Regions from separate parts of the Novosphingobium sp. fls2-241-R2A-195 genome, predicted to be linked through region 2. Evidence: riboswitches for the same ligand, from Rfam matches in the RefSeq annotation. Region 2 holds a riboswitch; each other region holds the start of a gene.
The links. Region 2 has a riboswitch for cobalamin ahead of QRN25_RS20150 (HoxN/HupN/NixA family nickel/cobalt transporter). Riboswitches for the same ligand answer to the same signal wherever they lie in the genome.
Positions count from the first base shown of each region.

Region 1: linked by a shared signal. The riboswitch ahead of QRN25_RS15525 (TonB-dependent receptor) and the one ahead of QRN25_RS20150 (HoxN/HupN/NixA family nickel/cobalt transporter) in region 2 are both predicted to bind cobalamin.
Region 3: linked by a shared signal. The riboswitch ahead of QRN25_RS04700 (ferredoxin-like domain-containing protein) and the one ahead of QRN25_RS20150 (HoxN/HupN/NixA family nickel/cobalt transporter) in region 2 are both predicted to bind cobalamin.
Region 4: linked by a shared signal. The riboswitch ahead of QRN25_RS04540 (TonB-dependent receptor) and the one ahead of QRN25_RS20150 (HoxN/HupN/NixA family nickel/cobalt transporter) in region 2 are both predicted to bind cobalamin.

Region 1 is NZ_JARVRY010000021.1:71,287-75,454, forward strand. It holds gene QRN25_RS15515 (TonB-dependent receptor) at 1-65, shown strand, start outside; gene QRN25_RS15520 (purple acid phosphatase family protein) at 77-1,366, shown strand; cobalamin riboswitch at 1,839-2,086, shown strand; gene QRN25_RS15525 (TonB-dependent receptor) at 2,259-4,168, shown strand, end outside.
Region 2 is NZ_JARVRY010000027.1:63,704-67,871, reverse strand. It holds gene QRN25_RS20165 (sigma-70 family RNA polymerase sigma factor) at 205-627, opposite strand; gene QRN25_RS20160 (hypothetical protein) at 919-1,179, opposite strand; gene QRN25_RS20155 (nuclear transport factor 2 family protein) at 1,435-1,833, shown strand; cobalamin riboswitch at 1,902-2,144, shown strand; gene QRN25_RS20150 (HoxN/HupN/NixA family nickel/cobalt transporter) at 2,332-3,384, shown strand; gene QRN25_RS20145 (hypothetical protein) at 3,720-4,166, opposite strand.
Region 3 is NZ_JARVRY010000004.1:383,957-388,124, forward strand. It holds gene QRN25_RS04695 (precorrin-8X methylmutase) at 1-555, opposite strand, end outside; gene QRN25_RS04700 (ferredoxin-like domain-containing protein) at 555-1,700, opposite strand; cobalamin riboswitch at 1,881-2,096, opposite strand; gene QRN25_RS04705 (ABC-F family ATP-binding cassette domain-containing protein) at 2,311-3,915, shown strand.
Region 4 is NZ_JARVRY010000004.1:345,154-349,321, forward strand. It holds gene QRN25_RS04540 (TonB-dependent receptor) at 1-1,994, opposite strand, end outside; cobalamin riboswitch at 2,173-2,415, opposite strand; gene QRN25_RS04545 (AraC family transcriptional regulator) at 2,579-3,733, shown strand; gene QRN25_RS04550 (TonB-dependent receptor domain-containing protein) at 3,914-4,168, opposite strand, start outside.

The DNA.
Region 1 (4,168 bases), on a different contig from region 2:
GCGCCAGCCGCGCCTATGTCAAGAACGGCCGCAGCATGACGCTCGGCTTCAACATGATCTTCTGAGGGGAACAAGGATGACTGCGACCCGAACCCTTGCCAGCGCGCTGTTGCTGAGCGCGTTTCCCCTCAGCGCGGCGGGGGCGGCTGATGCCGTTCCCGCCGCGCCCCCTGCGGTGATCCTCGCCCCGGCGACGGTGAACCCCGAGCGCATCGTGCTCAATCTCACCGCCGACCCGGCGAGCGAGATGGCGGTGACCTGGCGCTCGGCGCCGGGCTCTGCCGGGCAGGTGCAATATGCGGTGGCGACCAGCAGCCCGGACTTCGTGAAATCCCCGATGACCCTCGCCGCGACGACCGACGACGCCGTCCTGCCCGTGCGCGAGGACCCCGCCTTCCGTGCCGCCTATCACTCGGCGGTGCTGAAGGGCCTGCAGGCCGATACCGTCTACGCCTACCGCGTGGGCGACGGCACGCACTGGTCCGAATGGCTGCAGTTCCGCACCGCCTCGCGCGAGGCGAAGCCGTTCCGCTTCATCTACATGGGCGACATGCAGAACCAGATCCTGTCCGAAGCCTCGCGCACGCTGCGCATGGCCTTCCGGCAGGCGGGCGACGCGGCGTTCACGATCCATGCGGGCGATCTCATCAACCGCCACGACAGCGACGCCGAATGGGGCGAATGGTTCACGGCCGGCGGCTTCCTCTATGCCCAGACCCCGCAGATGCCGACGCCGGGCAATCACGAATACGTCAAGGACGAGACCGCCCGCGCCGGCTCCTCGATCAACGGCCAGTGGCGCCGCCAGTTCACCCTGCCCGAAGACGGCCCGGCCGACGTTCCCGCCAGCCGCGAAACCAGCTGGTACACCGACTATCAGGGCCTGCGCCTGATCTCGATCGATTCCATGCAGGTCGACCGCGATGAGAAGGCGAGGAAATCCATCATCAAGTGGCTCGATGGCCTTCTGGCGCACAACCCCAGCCATTGGACGGTGATGTTCCTGCACTTCCCGCTGTTCTCCAGCGAACCGGGCCGCGACAACCCGAAAGTGCGCGCGGCACTGAAACCGCTGATCGACAAGTACAAGGTCGATCTGGTGCTGCAGGGCCACGACCATGGCTATGCACGCGGCGCAATCGGCCCAGATGGCCCGACCACCGACGATGCCGGCTCAACGTATGCGGTGTCGGTGGCCGGTCCCAAAATGTACGATGTCGGCAGCTTGACCTGGGCGCGCAAGTCGGCGTCACGCACGCAGGCCTATCAAGTTATCGATGTGACTCCGGATCACCTGACCTACCGCGCCTACACTGCCACCGGCGAAGCGCTCGACGAAGTCTCGCTGCGTAAAAATACACGTTGACGGCCGGGATCTGGAAACCATCAGTTCGGAAGCAAGCTTTCCTCGCCGCGACGGACACCTTAGCCATCGCGACGAGGATTCTTAAACTGCCCGAGGATAGCAAAGGCGAGGTGTTAGAACTGATCGTGTCGATAGGCATGAAATCCTTTAAAAAATCGGGATATCGACAGAGTTTTGGCGCAGCCTTACGATCGACGAATGGTACAGCCCCCATATTGACAGTTACTTATAATTACCAATACCCGGCTGGGCAGTGCTCATAAGGTGCCTGTCAATCGCTACTGCCGTCGATCCTTAGCTGACACTCAGACTCGGATTGCCTACGTCTACTCCGGCTTGTCTGCTTTCTTTATATCCGCAATCTTTCCGCTGCGGCGCCGCGCGATATTTCCAAAAACATTCTGCGACCAATCAGACACTCTTGTGTCTTGGGAAGGGTTGGGATAGCGCGCTGTGCCTGCGCCCTCATCGGCGCGGACGAGATCGCGCCGGTGCTTCGAAAGAGGCTTAAAAGGGAACGCGGTGAGAGGGGTTTTTGCCCCTCGAATCCGAGGCTGTCCCTGCAACTGTAAGCGGTGAGCGCGATGCATATGCGCGGCGGGGCGAAGGGTCCTGCCGCCAGTCACTGGGCCGGACGCTGCAACATGCGAGGCCTGGGAAGGCCGTGCATCGCTGCGTTGACCCGTGAGCCAGGAGACCTGCCTGCGTCTGGTCGCTCATGCCGTGGTCCAGGGGGTGGCCAGGGCCCGGAATCATTCCGTTCGAGCGACGAACCAGCGGTGGAGGCCGCATCGGTTCGCGCAGACGGTCGCCCGCGGCGTCCGGCCGCAGGCGCGTGCCGACCGTCTTTATGGCGGCACGTCTCCCACCCAGTCGCAGGCGCCCGGGGGGAATGACGATGAATTTGATGACAACCGTTGCGCTGGTGCGCATCGCGACAGGGATCGCGACTGGCAGCGCAATGGTACTGGCGACGGTGCCAGCGCAAGCCAAAGAGGTCCCCGCCGACATCGCACCCGGCGGCTCCAGTGAGATCGTGGTGTTCGGACGCGGCGAGGCCAAGATCGGCACCGCTCATGCCGCCAGCGAAGGTAGCGTCGGCGGATCCGACCTGCTGGTCCGTCCGCTGCTGCGGGTCGCCGAACTGCTCGAGGCGGTGCCCGGCATGGTGGCGGCGCAGCATTCGGGCAGCGGCAAGGCTAACCAGTACTTCCTGCGCGGCTTCAACCTTGATCACGGCACCGACTTCACGACCTACATCGACGGCGTGCAGATGAACCTGCGTAGCCATGGTCACGGTCAGGGTTATCTCGATCTCAACGGTCTGATCCCCGAGGTCGTCGCCCGAGAGGATTTTCGCAAGGGACCGTACCGCGCCGATGGCGGCGACTTCGCACTGGCGGGCGCGGCCTCCATGACCACTATCGATGGGTTCGACCGCCCGTGGATCTCGGTCGAAGGGGGATCCTACATGTCGGGGCGCCTGGCCGCCGGTGGAACCGTCAAGGATGTGGCGGGTGGCAGCCTGACGCTGGTGGGGCAGGCGAAGCGCTATGACGGGCCCTGGCAGGAGGCAGAACACCTTCGGCATTACTCCGGCTTCGCGAAGTACACCGCGCCCACCGGCGGAGGCACCCTCGAAGCTTCGCTCCATGCCTACCACGCCACCTGGCGGCCGACCGAGCAGATCCCGGAGCGGATCATCGGCAGCGCGCTGTGTCCTGACGAGTTCTGCTCGCCCGATCCTTCGGCGCGCGGCCGCACCACACGCTGGGTTGGCAACATCGCGATGCGGCAGCCGAGCTGGAACGCGAATGTCTATGCCCAGTACTACAACTGGAACATGTATTCGAACCCGACGTACGCCGATCCCGATGGCACCAGTGCGCAGATCGACCAGTTCGACAAGCGCTGGATCGTGGGCCTCACCGCGCGCAAGCAGTGGGATGTGGACTCGACGCTGCAATTGAGCGTGGGAACCGAAAACCGCTACGATCACATCGGCAATGTCGGGGTAAATCGCGCAGACACCCGCGCCTTCCTGTCCTCACTGGGACGATACCACGTCGAGGAACTGTCCGGCGCGCTCTACGGTGAAGCGACCTGGAAGCCGGCGCGTGGCCTCAGGCTGACCGGCGGCATGCGGGCAGATTACTACCGCTACACGGTTCGCGCGCGAGATGCCGTGGCGGCCGATCTGGGAACCGGCAGTGGGCATGATTCCATCATATCACCCAAGGTATCTGCAGCCTACGAGATCGTCCCTCAGTTCGAGGTCTACGCCAACTGGGGACGCGGTTTCCACTCCAACGACGTGCGCGGCGCGATAAACGTGGAATCCCCCGTGCCCGTGCTCGTGCGCGGCACCGGCAAGGAATTGGGCGGGCGCCTGCAACTGGGCACCGTCTCGCTGACGGCCACGTACTGGTGGCTCGACGTGGGCAGCGAACTGCGCTTCGTCGGCGATTCCAACGCGGTGGAGCCGACTGGCGCCAGCAAGCGTCATGGCTACGAGGTAGTCGGGTTCTGGCGGCCGCTGCCGTGGCTGGCACTCGACGGCAGCTATGTCGCCAGTCACTCGCGCTACGACAATGGCGATCGCATTCCCAACGCGGTCGAGAACGCGGTCTCTGCCGGCGCGGCGATCGTGCTCGACTCATGGGAGGCGAGCGTGCGCGTCCGACATCTGGGGCCCTACCCGCTGATCGAGGACAATTCGGTGCGCGACAAGGGCAGCACGATCGTCAACGCCCGCGCCGCATGGAAGGGCCGCAAGATCGAGATCTACGGTGAGGTGCTGAA
Region 2 (4,168 bases):
CCGGTGGATCGTCTGAAATTGCGTTCACCCACAACGCTTTCACGCTTGGGCGGAAAGGCCAGAGATAGGCAAGATCGCGCGCAAATCGAGTGCGTGAATCATCTTCCCACAGGAATATGTGGGGGCAAGGAAAAAGTGCAGCCCCAAGGGGTTGTGGGTGCGATTAATTTCGCCGCCCTCGTCCGAATCCCCGGATTGTGCCGGTCAGAGGACTTCGGCGACGCCTTTCAGGCTCTCTCCCAGCTTGTCGATCGCCTGCGCTTTCAGCTGGTGCACACGCGGGATCGAAACTTGCAAGACCTCGGCGATCTCAGCTAGGTTCAGTTCCTCGACGAAGTAGAGCTGCACGATCAGCTTGAGCCGATCCGGCGGGTCGGTGATCGCCGCGATGACCGCGCCGCGCATCTCGACATCGACCAGCATCGCGAAGCTGTCAGGCGTTTCCGTGGCGCAGGTCATCGACTGATCGGAATAGACCTTGTCAATCGGCTCGAAGCGCATCGGGCGGGCGGCGTCCTGCAGCGAAACCAATTCGCACTCGCCAATGCCCATCGCCTGTGCCAGTTCGTCGGGCCTCGGATCGCGGCCGAGCCAGCCCCGGAGCTGCGTCTCTTTGTCGGCCAGCATGCGGCGTCGCTCGGACGTCCCGCGCGTGCCCGGCGCGGCGCACGAGGTCCAACATCGCCCCCCTCACCCGCATCTTGGCGTAGGCGGCGAAGCCGTCCTCGGTCTGAAGGTCGTGCATCTGCACGCATTCGGTGAGGGCCGCCAGGCCCAACTGCGCTAGATCCTCTCCGGGCGGCCCGATGCCGTGGACGTACCAGGCTTACCGCTTAACCATCGGCAGGAGGCGGCGAACCCGGTCGGCCACGTTGCCCTCGTTAGCGCTGCGGGCGGAAAAGGACATCTGGTCGATATTCATGCGACCCAACTTTCTTCGGAGGCGCTTTCTTCAACGGGGGCGGAAAGGCCCATCGCATCATGGGGCCGGCCGGCGCAGCCGATCTCGTCGATCACTTCGATCGGCTGCGCCGCAGGCATTCGGAGATCGAGGGGACCAGGCACAGCAGCGCGGCGAGCGCGCGAAGTGCTGGGCTCCACCACTAGTGCCAGCGGCAGGGAATGCACGACGGCATCGCCGAAGACCGCTTCCACCGCATCGAGGGCGCGGCCGACCACGAAGCGCTAATCCCCACCGACCCGCATGACCCGAGGAACCGGCGGATTTCGGTGTCGGTGATGGATTGAGGAGGTGCGACTGACTGCTGGGGCTTCGACAAGCTCAGGGTGAGCGGCAGTAGCGCAAACCTCCAAACCCGCTCAGGCTGAGCTTGTCGAAGCCCCGAGCCCAAACGCATCCATTGCCACCGCGATGCCCCTCCCCTTGCTTCGCCTCCCGCATCACCACACCCTCCCCGCAAAAGGGAGAGCCTCATGCAATTCACCGGCCCCGCCGAGGACCGCGCCGCCATCCGCGAACTGATGGAGACGTACGCCGACGCCGCATCGCGGATCGACAAGGCGCAGTGGCTCGATTGCTGGGCGCCCGATGCCGAGTGGATCACCAGCCACGCCGAAGTCCGGGGCCACGAGGCCCTCTCCCGCACCTGGGACGATCTGTTCGCCACGATGGAGGCGATGGTCTTTTTCGCCATGCCCGGCGCGATCCAGGTTTCGGGCGACACTGCCAAGGGCCGCTGCCACGTGCGCGAAATCGCCCGGATCGAAGGCAAGGTGATGAAATTCGCCGCCCGCTACGACGACGAACTCGTCCGCCACGGCGGGCGCTGGCGCTTCGCCCGGCGCATTTACGCCATGAACATCGCCGAATAGCGCGCGCCTCTTGCGGCGGGACGGCCGCGCGATTAGGAAAGCCGCGTCGAAGCGCTCATCCCGAGCCTTTCGACAAAGATCGCGCCGGTGCCCCGCAAGGGGCTTAAAAGGGAACGCGGTGAGGATGTTCTCATCCAAATCCGGGGCTGTCCCTGCAACTGTAAGTGGCGAGCACGATGCATAGGCCGGTGCCCCGAAGGTGGACACCGGCAGCCACTGGGCCGGACGCTGCGACATGCGAGGCCACGGGAAGGCCATGCATCAAGCGATGACCCGCGAGCCAGGAGACCTGCCTGCGTCCGGTCGCTCTTGCCTTGGTCCAGGGGATGGCCGCGGCACGGAACTGTCCGTCTGAGCGACGCAACGTGCGGCGGGGGCCGCATCGGCGCGAGGTACGCCGGGCGCTGCCGCGTCCGTCCGGGGCCTCCCGTGCCGACCGCGCCGACGGCGCGGCAGTCCCCCGTCAGGTCGCCGACGCGAAGACGGATCATGACGCCGATGTCGCCTGCGAAAACCCCTCTAAAGAGCCGGATAACTGTGCTCTTTTCCATACTTGCCGCCGCCAACCTCCTCGTTTGGGGCTGGGCCTTCAGCCTGTTCCACGCCAGCCCGGTGATGCTGGGCACCGCCCTCCTCGCCTGGAGCCTCGGCCTGCGCCACGCCGTCGACGCCGACCACATCGCCGCCATCGACAACGTCACTCGCAAGCTGATGCAGGAGGGCCAGCGCCCGATCACCGTGGGCCTGTGGTTCGCGCTCGGCCATTCCGCCATTGTCCTGATCGCCGCGACTACCATCGCGCTGGCAGCAGGCACTCTCGATGATTTCGAGGCGTTCGGCCGCTCGGGCGGGGTGATCGCCACGATCATTTCGGCGACCTTCCTGTTCCTGATCGCGATCATGAACCTCGCGATCCTGCGCGGGGTCTGGCAGCGCTTCGTCGAAGTACGGCGCGGCGGGACCTATGCCGAGGAAGACCTTGACATGCTGCTCGCCGGGCGCGGGCTGATCGCGCGAATCCTGCGCCCCGTGTTCCGGCTGGTGCGCCATGCCTGGCACATGGCGCCGCTCGGTTTCCTGTTCGGCCTCGGTTTCGACACCGCCACCGAAGTCGCCATCCTCGGTCTGTCCGGCGCCCATGCGGCAGACGGGATTTCGTTGGGCTCGGTACTTGTATTCCCGGCGCTGTTCGCAGTTGGCATGGCGCTGGTCGATACCGCCGACGGCGTCATCATGCTGGGGGCCTACGAGTGGGCCTTCGTCAAGCCGATCCGCAAGCTCTACTACAACATCGTCATCACGGCCATCTCCGCCATGGTGGCGCTGGTGATCGGCTCGATCCAGACCGCCGCGCTGCTGTCGGAGAAATTCGGGCTGGAGGGCGGCGTATGGTCCGGGGCGGCCTCGCTTTCGGAGCAGTTCAACACGCTGGGATTCCTGATCATCGGCCTGTTCGTGATGTGCTGGTTACTGAGCTGGGCCGTGTTCCGTTGGGGCGGGCTGGACACGGTAGAGATGCGGGCAACGGCCAACCCACCCCGCTGCGACTAGGTCGCAAACGACCAACCCTCGTTCCCTTCCGCAAGCGGGAGGGAACGAGAGTGGATCTTTTTCAACGCAAGAAAGCTCGGACCATGAGGAACCACGGCCTTTTCGAATCTTCCGGGACAGGAAGGCTCTACATAACATTGCGTTATTAGTGCAGCAGCGAGAGGACGCTCTGCTGGCTCTGGTTGGCCCGTGCGAGCATCGCGGTGTGGCCCTTCGGTCGTCAATGCCTATGTCACCACCAAAGTGGACGGCGCACCCGTCGTCATCCCCTCCCGGCCGGGCTTCTGACGGGACAGTTCGGGGAAACCTGTCAGCCCGGCTGCCGGTTCAGGCTGTCAGTGAAGGCGGATGGAAGTCGAGGCCAACTGGACATCAGCGGCATGCGGCGCGCGCTCGCCCTTCGCCAGCACCGCAGCGACGTGCCCGGCCAGCATCGCCAGCGCAAGCGTCGAGCCCTCAGCAATGGCCTCCTCGGAGCCGCCCGGCGGCACCACGGTCGCAAGGCAGGTGTCGTGACTGCCGCGCGACAGCATGAAGGGCATGTCCGGGCCGATGATCTCAAGCACGGCGCTCATCGCCGCGCCGCATTCGAGCATCGCATCGATACGCACACGGTCGAGCGGTATGGCACCGTCGATGCCGACGCCGTCCAACAAGGCCAGCGCTTCGCGAATACGGTCGATCTCCTCGCACGCGGCACTGCCCGCGCAATCGTGGAGGAAGTCACGCAGACGCCTCGCATAAGCGCGATCGCCGCCGACATTGTTCGAAGTACTTGCCATTG
Region 3 (4,168 bases), on a different contig from region 2:
GCAGCAGGGGACCGGCGCCGCCTCCCACAGCGCGTCCTTGGACTCGGCCGCTCCCACAAAGCCCACCGGACAGCCGATGATCGCCGCCGGGCGCGGGCAGGCCGGGTCCTGCAGCATGTCGAGGAGGTGGAACAGCGCCGTGGGGGCGTTGCCGATCGCCACCACCGCACCTGCCAGATGCGGCCGCCACAGCTCCAGCGCGGCGGCGGAGCGGGTATTGCCCATGGTACGGGCGAGGTCCGGTACCTGGCTGTCGTTGAGGGTGCAGATCACCCGGTTGTCTGCGGGCAGGCGCGCGCGGGTCACGCCCTCGGACACCATGCGCGCATCGCACAGGATCGGCGCACCGGCGACCAGCGCATCGCGCGCTGCCGCCGCGAAACCGTGCGAGAAGCGGATATGCGCTTCGAGGCCCACCATGCCCGCCGCATGGATCATGCGCACCGCGACCGGCTCCTCCTCGGCCCCGAAGCGCACGAGATCGGCCTCGGCGCGGATGATAGCGAAGGACTGGCGATAGATCGCGGCGCCGTCCTTCTCGTAGGCATGCGGCATCAGGAAGCTCCAAGGCGGGCGAGAATGTCGGCGCTGTCCAGCCCTCGGCACAGCGGCTGCGCATCGGCGCGGGCGCCGAAGACAAGGTCGTAGCGTCCGCCGCGGCCGGTCACGGTCACGTCGGCGGGCAGCGAAGAGGCGCAGCCCTTGGCGCACCCGGACACATGCAGACGGCCCGGCACGAGGGGGGCAAGCCGCCGGGCCAGATCGCGGGTTTCCACGCTGGCCTGCGGGCAAGCGGGGGCACCGGGGCAGGCATCCACCCGCAGCAGCGGATCGGCGGGATCGGTCACGAGACCGGGAACATCGGTCGAGCAGCCCCCTTCGACGAGCAGCACGCGCCAGGGCGTCAGGCGCACTCCGGTGACGCCGGGGCTTCGCATCAGGTCCAGCAATGTCTTCGCCTCGATGCCCCCGAACGGCAAACCACAGGCGATCCCGTCCCGCCGCCGGCCGGGCGCGATGGGCGGTTGAGGCGGGGCGGGCCGGGCACCATCGCAGGCCAAGGCGGGCAGCGGAGCGTGGTGCCGGGCCATCCGCCGCGCCTTCGCGCCGCCGCTTTCGACGAACCACCGCGCGAGCGCCAGCAGGGCATCGACCTCGCCGCCGACCGTCAGCTTCACGCCCTCGGCTCGCCCGTCGGCGCGCAGCATCAGCGGGCCGTCGAGGGTGCGTTCGATCCGAAAGTCGCCCGGCTCGCGCGCCAGCACCGGCGCCTCGCCCGCATCGATGACGAAGCCGACCTTGCCCGGCAGCTGCGGAAATCCCGCCAGCCGGTCGCGCAGTTCGTCGGCGATGCGCGCGGTGTCGTCGCCCGCACGCCAGTCCGGTGCAGCGAGGATGTTGCGGTGGCTCTCCCGCTCGCCGTCACCATCGACGAGACCGAGCGCGCACAGATGCTCCAGCAGGACCGGCCAGTGCACCTCGCTTACCCCGCGAATCTGGAAGTTGGCGCGCCGCGTCAAGTCGATCAGGCCATTGCCATAGGCCAGCGCGGCCTCGCCCAAGGCAACCGCCTGGGCGGCGCTCATCCGGCCGAGGTGCGGCTTGACCCGCACCAGCAGTCCATCTCCGGCCATCATCGGACGCCAGGCGTTGGGGCACCAGCCCCGTATCACGCCCTCTTCCTGCAGGCTCACAGCCATCCCACCCCGCGCGCCGGGCCGAACCTGAGGATGGGGCTTACCGGCCACAGCCGACCGACGCGGGCCGACGGGCGGGCGCAACAGGCGCCCGGCGACACGCGCGCGTGCAGCCCCAGCCGCACCGCTTCGTCGCCCAGACGGAAGAACAACCGTGCCGTGACCATCCCCTGGACCAAGGCAAGAGCGACCAGTGCGCCGGCAGGTCTCCTGGCTCGCGGGTCACAGCTTGATGCACGCCTTCCCGGACCTTTAAGGCCCAGTGGCTGCCCCTCGAAAGGGCGAGTGCATCGCGCTACCCGCTTACAGTTGCAGGGACAGCCGCGGATTTGGGAGCAAGCCCCCGCACCGCATTCCCGATTAAGCCCCGTCAGGGGCACCGGCGCGATCATGTTCGAAGAACGGAGTTTCCCCACCCTTCGAGCGCTGCGCCTTACAGCGACTTTGCAGGAGGGTAAACTCCTGTTCGCCAGGATTGATCGTCATCGAATCAGTCGATTGCGATCGGTGCCCGCAGCGACTATATCCACTGCACCCCTGACGGAGTGTGTAATCATGAACTTGTCCCTGACCGCATCGCCTACCCGCCTTGCCGCCAAGGAAACCTGTGTTCATGCCTGCCTCCATTTCCATTTCCAAACTCACCTGGCCCGCGCCTGACGGCCGCCGCGTTCTTGATGACCTGACCCTCGATTTCAGCAAGGAACGCGCCGGCCTTGTCGGACGCAACGGCATTGGCAAATCGACGCTGCTGAGCCTCATCTGCGGCGACCTGTCGCCGTCCAGAGGAACCGTTCGCGTTCAGGGCACAGTGGGATTGCTACGGCAGGCTGTACAGGCATCGGCCGACGGCACCGTGGCGCATCTGCTCGGAATCGCCGATGCACTCGCGGTTCTTCGCGGCGCCGAAGCCGGCACCGCGACGTTGGACGAACTGGTCGAGGCCGACTGGACCGTGGAAACCCGCGCAGCCGACGCACTGGCCTGCCTAGGGCTGCCGATACCGCTCGATACGCCGCTCGGCTGCCTGTCGGGCGGACAGAGGACACGCGCGGCGCTGGCGGGATTGCATTTCACCCAGCCGGATTTTCTGCTGCTTGATGAGCCGACGAACAACCTTGACGCAGAGGGCAGAGCGGCCGTCATCGATATGCTGGCGCACTGGCGTGCAGGCGCCATCGTCGTGAGCCATGACCGCGAATTGCTCGACGCCATGGACTCGATCATCGAACTTACCTCGCTGGGGGCCGCGCGTTATGGTGGCAACTGGAGTGATTACTGCGCACGCAAGGCCGTTGAACTCGCTGCCGCCGAGCATGATCTCGCATCGGCCGAGCACCATCGGGCGCAAGTGACCCGCAAGACGCAAATAACCGCAGAGCGTCAGCAGCGGCGCGATGCAGCGGGAAATCGCCAGGCCGGTCGTGGCGGCATGCCGCGTATCCTGCTCGGGGCCCGCCGCGAGCAGGCGGAAAACAGCGGCGGAGAAAACAGACGCCTCGCCGAACGGCAGCGCAGCGAGGCGGAACTCGCTGTGAAACGGGCAAGGGCGCGGATCGAAATATTCCAGCCCATCTCGGTTCAGATCGCGACGACAGGCCTTAACCCGTCTCGCGATGTTCTTACGCTCGAGCATGTCTCCGCAGGATACGAGGATGGGGCATCGATATTACGCGACATGTCACTGCGCATCGTCGGACCCGAACGGGTTGCGATAACCGGAGCGAATGGCAGCGGCAAATCGACTTTGCTGCGGGTCATCATCGGCGAACTTACCCCGTCGTCAGGGCGAGCGGAATGCCACGTTCCCCGTAGGCTACTCGATCAGCAGGCCACCATCCTGCACAAGGAACAGACCATCGCTGAGAACTTCTCGCGACTAAACGAGGGGGTGGACAATAATGCATGTCGCGCGGCGCTGGCTCGTTTCGGCTTCAGGGCAGCAGCAGCCGACAAGGCCGTCCACGCCCTGAGCGGAGGTCAGATCCTGCGCGCCGGCCTTGCCTGCATCTTGGGCAACCCTGCTCCGCCGCCGCTCCTTATCCTCGACGAGCCGACGAACCATCTCGACCTCGAATCGATCGCTGCGATCGAAGCCGGATTGATGGCCTACGATGGCGCGTTAATCGTGGTCAGTCACGATCGACGATTTTTGGATCGAATTCGCATTACGCAGACGGTCGAACTGGAAACTGGCGGCTGGATCCGCTCGACATGAGCATTGACCGAGAGGCCGCAGACTGAACCGAGCAATGCCGTGCGCCCGATCTTGGTCGCCAAAACAAGGCCTAGCCCCGGAACATTACGCAGCTATCGCTATTCACCATGCGCGGTCGGCGGCTGGGTCATTGCGCCGGGCGGGCATCACTTCATGGAAACGCCGATCGGAGACCAGGTAATCGCCTAAGCCCTGCCGTGAAGCCGTCCCGGCGACGGTAACACCTGAAACCAAAACCCACGCTCAAGCGATG
Region 4 (4,168 bases), on a different contig from region 2:
ATCGTCCAGCGCAAGCCGAGATCGACCACCTCGTAGCCCGGCACGCGCAAGGTGTTGGCGTTATCTGTCCATCGCGGCGCGACGAAGCGGGCGGAGACACGGGCCTGCAACGGCTCCAGGAAGCGCCAGTTCGCCGAGATATTGGCAGTCTTAGTCGGTATCCCGGGCGGCGTGTTCCCGGCGCGGTCGATCACGACGCCGTTCACCACCTCGCCGAATTCCTTGAAACGGGCCTTGAGGATGGTGCCATTGGCCTCGATCCCGAAGGCGTCGGTCAATTGCACTGCCAGCGTCGCCTCGACACCGCGTGAAGTCCGCTTGCCAACCTGCTGGGTAATAAGACGGTTCTCCGGGTCCGGGGTAAGAAGACGCCGCTTCTCGATGTCGAACAGCGCAATGGAGGCGGAGCCGCGCCCTTCAAGGAAGCGCTGCTTGACGCCGACTTCGAACTGGCGTGCGGGCGAAAGGCCAAAGTCCTTCTGCGCGTTCGAAGTCGTGATAAGCGCGCTGATCGGGTCGGTGCCGACTGTGAACGAGCCGTAAAGCGCAGTATCGACCGCAGGGTTCAGGACCAGCCCAAAGCGGCCCGAAGTACTGTGATACTTCCGCTTGAAGCCGTTCGCCGGCGTACGCGCGTCGATGCGCTCCAGATCGTACCAGTCCTGCCGGAAACCTCCGACCAGCGAGGCCCAGTCACGCAGTTGGAGTTGGTCTTCCATGAACACCGAATACTGCGTGGTCAGGGTGCGGAAACCGAGCGTGGTGGGCACCGGCGTGATGAAGCCGCCGGGTTCAAAGTCGAACGGATCGACCACGGAACTGCCGCCATAAGGCGAGTTGTTGATGTGGCGGAACTTGACCCGGTTGACGTCGAAGCCGACGAGCAGGCTGTTCTCCACACCCCCACCCAGCGGAGTACGCAAGGTGAGGTCGCCGCGATCGCCGATCTGGTCCTGACGGTGGACGATGTTCAGGTAGTCACTGCGCGTCACCAGCCCGGTCGTTGCGGAATAGCGATAACTTTCGGCGTTGAGCCAGTCGCGATCCGAACTAAGGTAATAGGCCACGTTGCGCAGCGAAATCGCATCCGATGCCTGCCACTCGGTCGTCAGACGTGTCCAGTTGTCCCGGAAATGATCCTCGCTGCCGGTGATGTTGAAGTTGATGAAACGGAAGCGCCTGTCGAACTTGCCGTTGTTCAGCGGACTGCCGAAATAGGGCAACATCTCGACGTCGCCGTAGTCGGAAGCCAGCGTGAAGCTCAACGTCGGGCTGGCGTCCCAGCGCAGCGCGCCGGAGATGGCGAGGTTGCGGTTGTCGCTGTTGCGGTCGAGCCAGCCATCCGAGCGTGTGAAGCTGGCTGCGACACGATAGGACAGACCTCCTCCCACGGGCCCGCCAGCATCACCCGCGATCTGCATCGCGTTGTCCGAGCCGTAGGCCACGCGGGCCTGCATGATGCTGCGGTCGGTCGACGGCTTCTTCATGATGACATTGACCGCGCCGCCGATCGCGCCCTCGCCTGATATGACCGAACTCGGCCCGCGTAACACGTCGATCCGCTCCACCGTCCAGGGATCGACCGGGAAGGTCAGCGTGCCCGAGGCCACGAACAGGCGCGTGCCGTCCACCAGCAACTGCACCGACCCCTGCCCCGAGAAACCGCGCGCGGCCATCGCCGTATTCCCGTTGCCCGGAGAACCCTGGAAGGTCAGACCGGTCGCGCGGCTGACCGCTTCCTGGATGGAAAGGTCACCACGCGCCCGGATCGCATCACCGTCCAGCACCTCGATACTTGCCGGAGTTTCAAAAACCGTGAGGCCGAGGCGGCTGCCGCTGCTCTTCGTATCGAGGCTGGTTTCGGCACGCAGGCCCGTTACCAGGATGGTCTCTGTCGGATCGGCCTCGTCTGCGCGCGCGGCCGAGGAAAACACGGATGAGGAAAGCGCTGCGAAAGCGGTCGCGGCGCACAGCGCATATTGGGAAATCGTCATGTGAGAAACAAACCCTGTCCGGCGTCATCGACGTCTGACGAGGGCGTCCGCGCGAACGGTCGGCCCACGCGACGACACGACGCCCCCGGCGCCGTCGCTTGGGTCGATGCGGCCCCCGCCGCACATGCGTCGCTCAGACGGATTTCACCGTGCCTCGGCCATCCCCTGGACCAAGGGCAAGAGCGACCGGACGCTGGCAGGTCTCCTGGCTTGCGGGTCATCGCACGATGCACGGCCTTCCCAGGCCTCGCAGGAGTTAGCGTCCGGCCCAGTGGCTGCGACAGGGCACTTTGGCCTGCCGCGATATGCATCGCGCTCACCGCTCACAGTTGCAGGGACAGCCTCGGATTCAGGGGCGCGAGCCCCCTCACCGCGTTCCCTTTTAAGCCCCCTTACGGGAGCACCAACGCGATCATGGCCTCCCGAACCTCGAGAGACGGGAGCCGCCCTACGCGAAGGAAGTGGCGCTGGCAAGCATCGCCGTACGACGCGTGCTTCCGCCCTTCCTTGTCCTTGCAAGGTCGCGCTACGCTCGTGCGATCTTTGGCACTCTTGCCGCAAGATCTCGTACACCGACTTGACCGATGCGGACAGGCGATGCAGCCATTGTCCAGGAGATGGACGGCGCGGCCGTAAGCTCCGATAACCGCGCCTTCCCTTGCGATGCCAAGGACCTGCCGATGCCATTGCCTGCCGATGTGGAATTTGCACGGCTCAACATCCCGCTTCTCCGGCATTTTCCGGAACTGGTCAGCTCGCTTGGCGGAAATCCCGGCGAACTGTTGCGGTTCGCCGGGATTTCCGCCCAGGATTTTCGCGACGACGCCGTTGCGCTCACATATCCCGAGGCGATCCGGCTCCTGACCGTTGCGGCGCACCGGCTGGACTGCCGGGATTTCGGAATGCGGCTGGCTCTGCGGCAACGCGGCGGAGCGATCTTCGGGCCGCTGGGCAATACGATGCGCAGTTCGAGGACGTTCGGCGATGCCCTGCGCTTTGCAAGCGAGCACATCAGCGCACACAGCCGCGCAGCGCGCGTATGGCTGCGGCCGCATGCTGCCGAGGGCACCATATTCGCCGGCCATGAACTGCTGTTCGAAAACAGTGCCGAGCGTATCCAGGCCATCGAGCAGATCCTTTTGATCGGTCATGTCGAGGCGATGGAGATGACCGGCGGCTATGCCCGCGCTCGCTGCGTACATTTCCGACACGAGCCGCTCTCTCCGCTCGCCGACTATCGTCGCTATTTCGGCTGCGAGGTGCTTTTCGGGGAGCCGTCCGACGGGATCACGTTCTCGGACAGGGATCTCGCCAGTCCGATCCTCAGCCAGAACACCCAAGTCCATAGTGACTTGGCCGCCTACATTGAGAAGCACTTTCCCAAACGAAGTCTACCTTTTGACGCGGAAGTGCGCGGCCTTATCATTCGCAGGCTGGCGCAGGGGGACTGTGCCAGCGTTGAAGTCGCGCGTGCACTGAACATCCACCATCGTACCTTGCGCCGCCGGCTGAAGGAGGAGGGCACCAGCTTTCAGGACGTCAAGGACGGGGTGCGCCGCGATCTGACGCTCTACTACCTGCAACAGACCGACCTCGATTTCCGGGGGATCTCCGAAAAGCTCGGCTTCGCCGAACAAGCGGTGTTCTCCCGCCGCTGCCAACGATGGTTCGGCCAGTCTCCCACAAGTATGCGCAGCACACGCCGCCTCCAGGAAAAAGGCAGTATCTTGTCCTCATAGGCAAAAGCGATCCCACAGCGAACCAGCGGGCGCGGGGCGCACCCTGACCTTGGGCACCCGTCACGAGACGCTTGGCAAACTCGCGGTCGTATGCGTCCTTCCGGATTTCACTTGAGAAACTCCCGTCAAGACATTGCCAGTGCTTCGAAACTCGTCTTCAGCGGTTTCTCGAACAGACACTCAGAAAGCCCGAACCACAGCCATCGACACGATCACCCCTTGCTTTTGGTTCCTTTCCTCGCTTCCGGTGTAGGCACCCGCACGGCTCGGTGAATAGAAGCGGCGCCACCGGGAACTATCCTGCCCGTTGATCGCCTTGGCCGTGAGCGTCGTCTTGAACCCGGCCAGCGCCGTGGTCTCGATATAGCCACCCCAGCGCGCATGGCTCCGCGCGCGCAGGACTTCGCCGGTGTAGAAGACGTCGGCTTCTTCGGG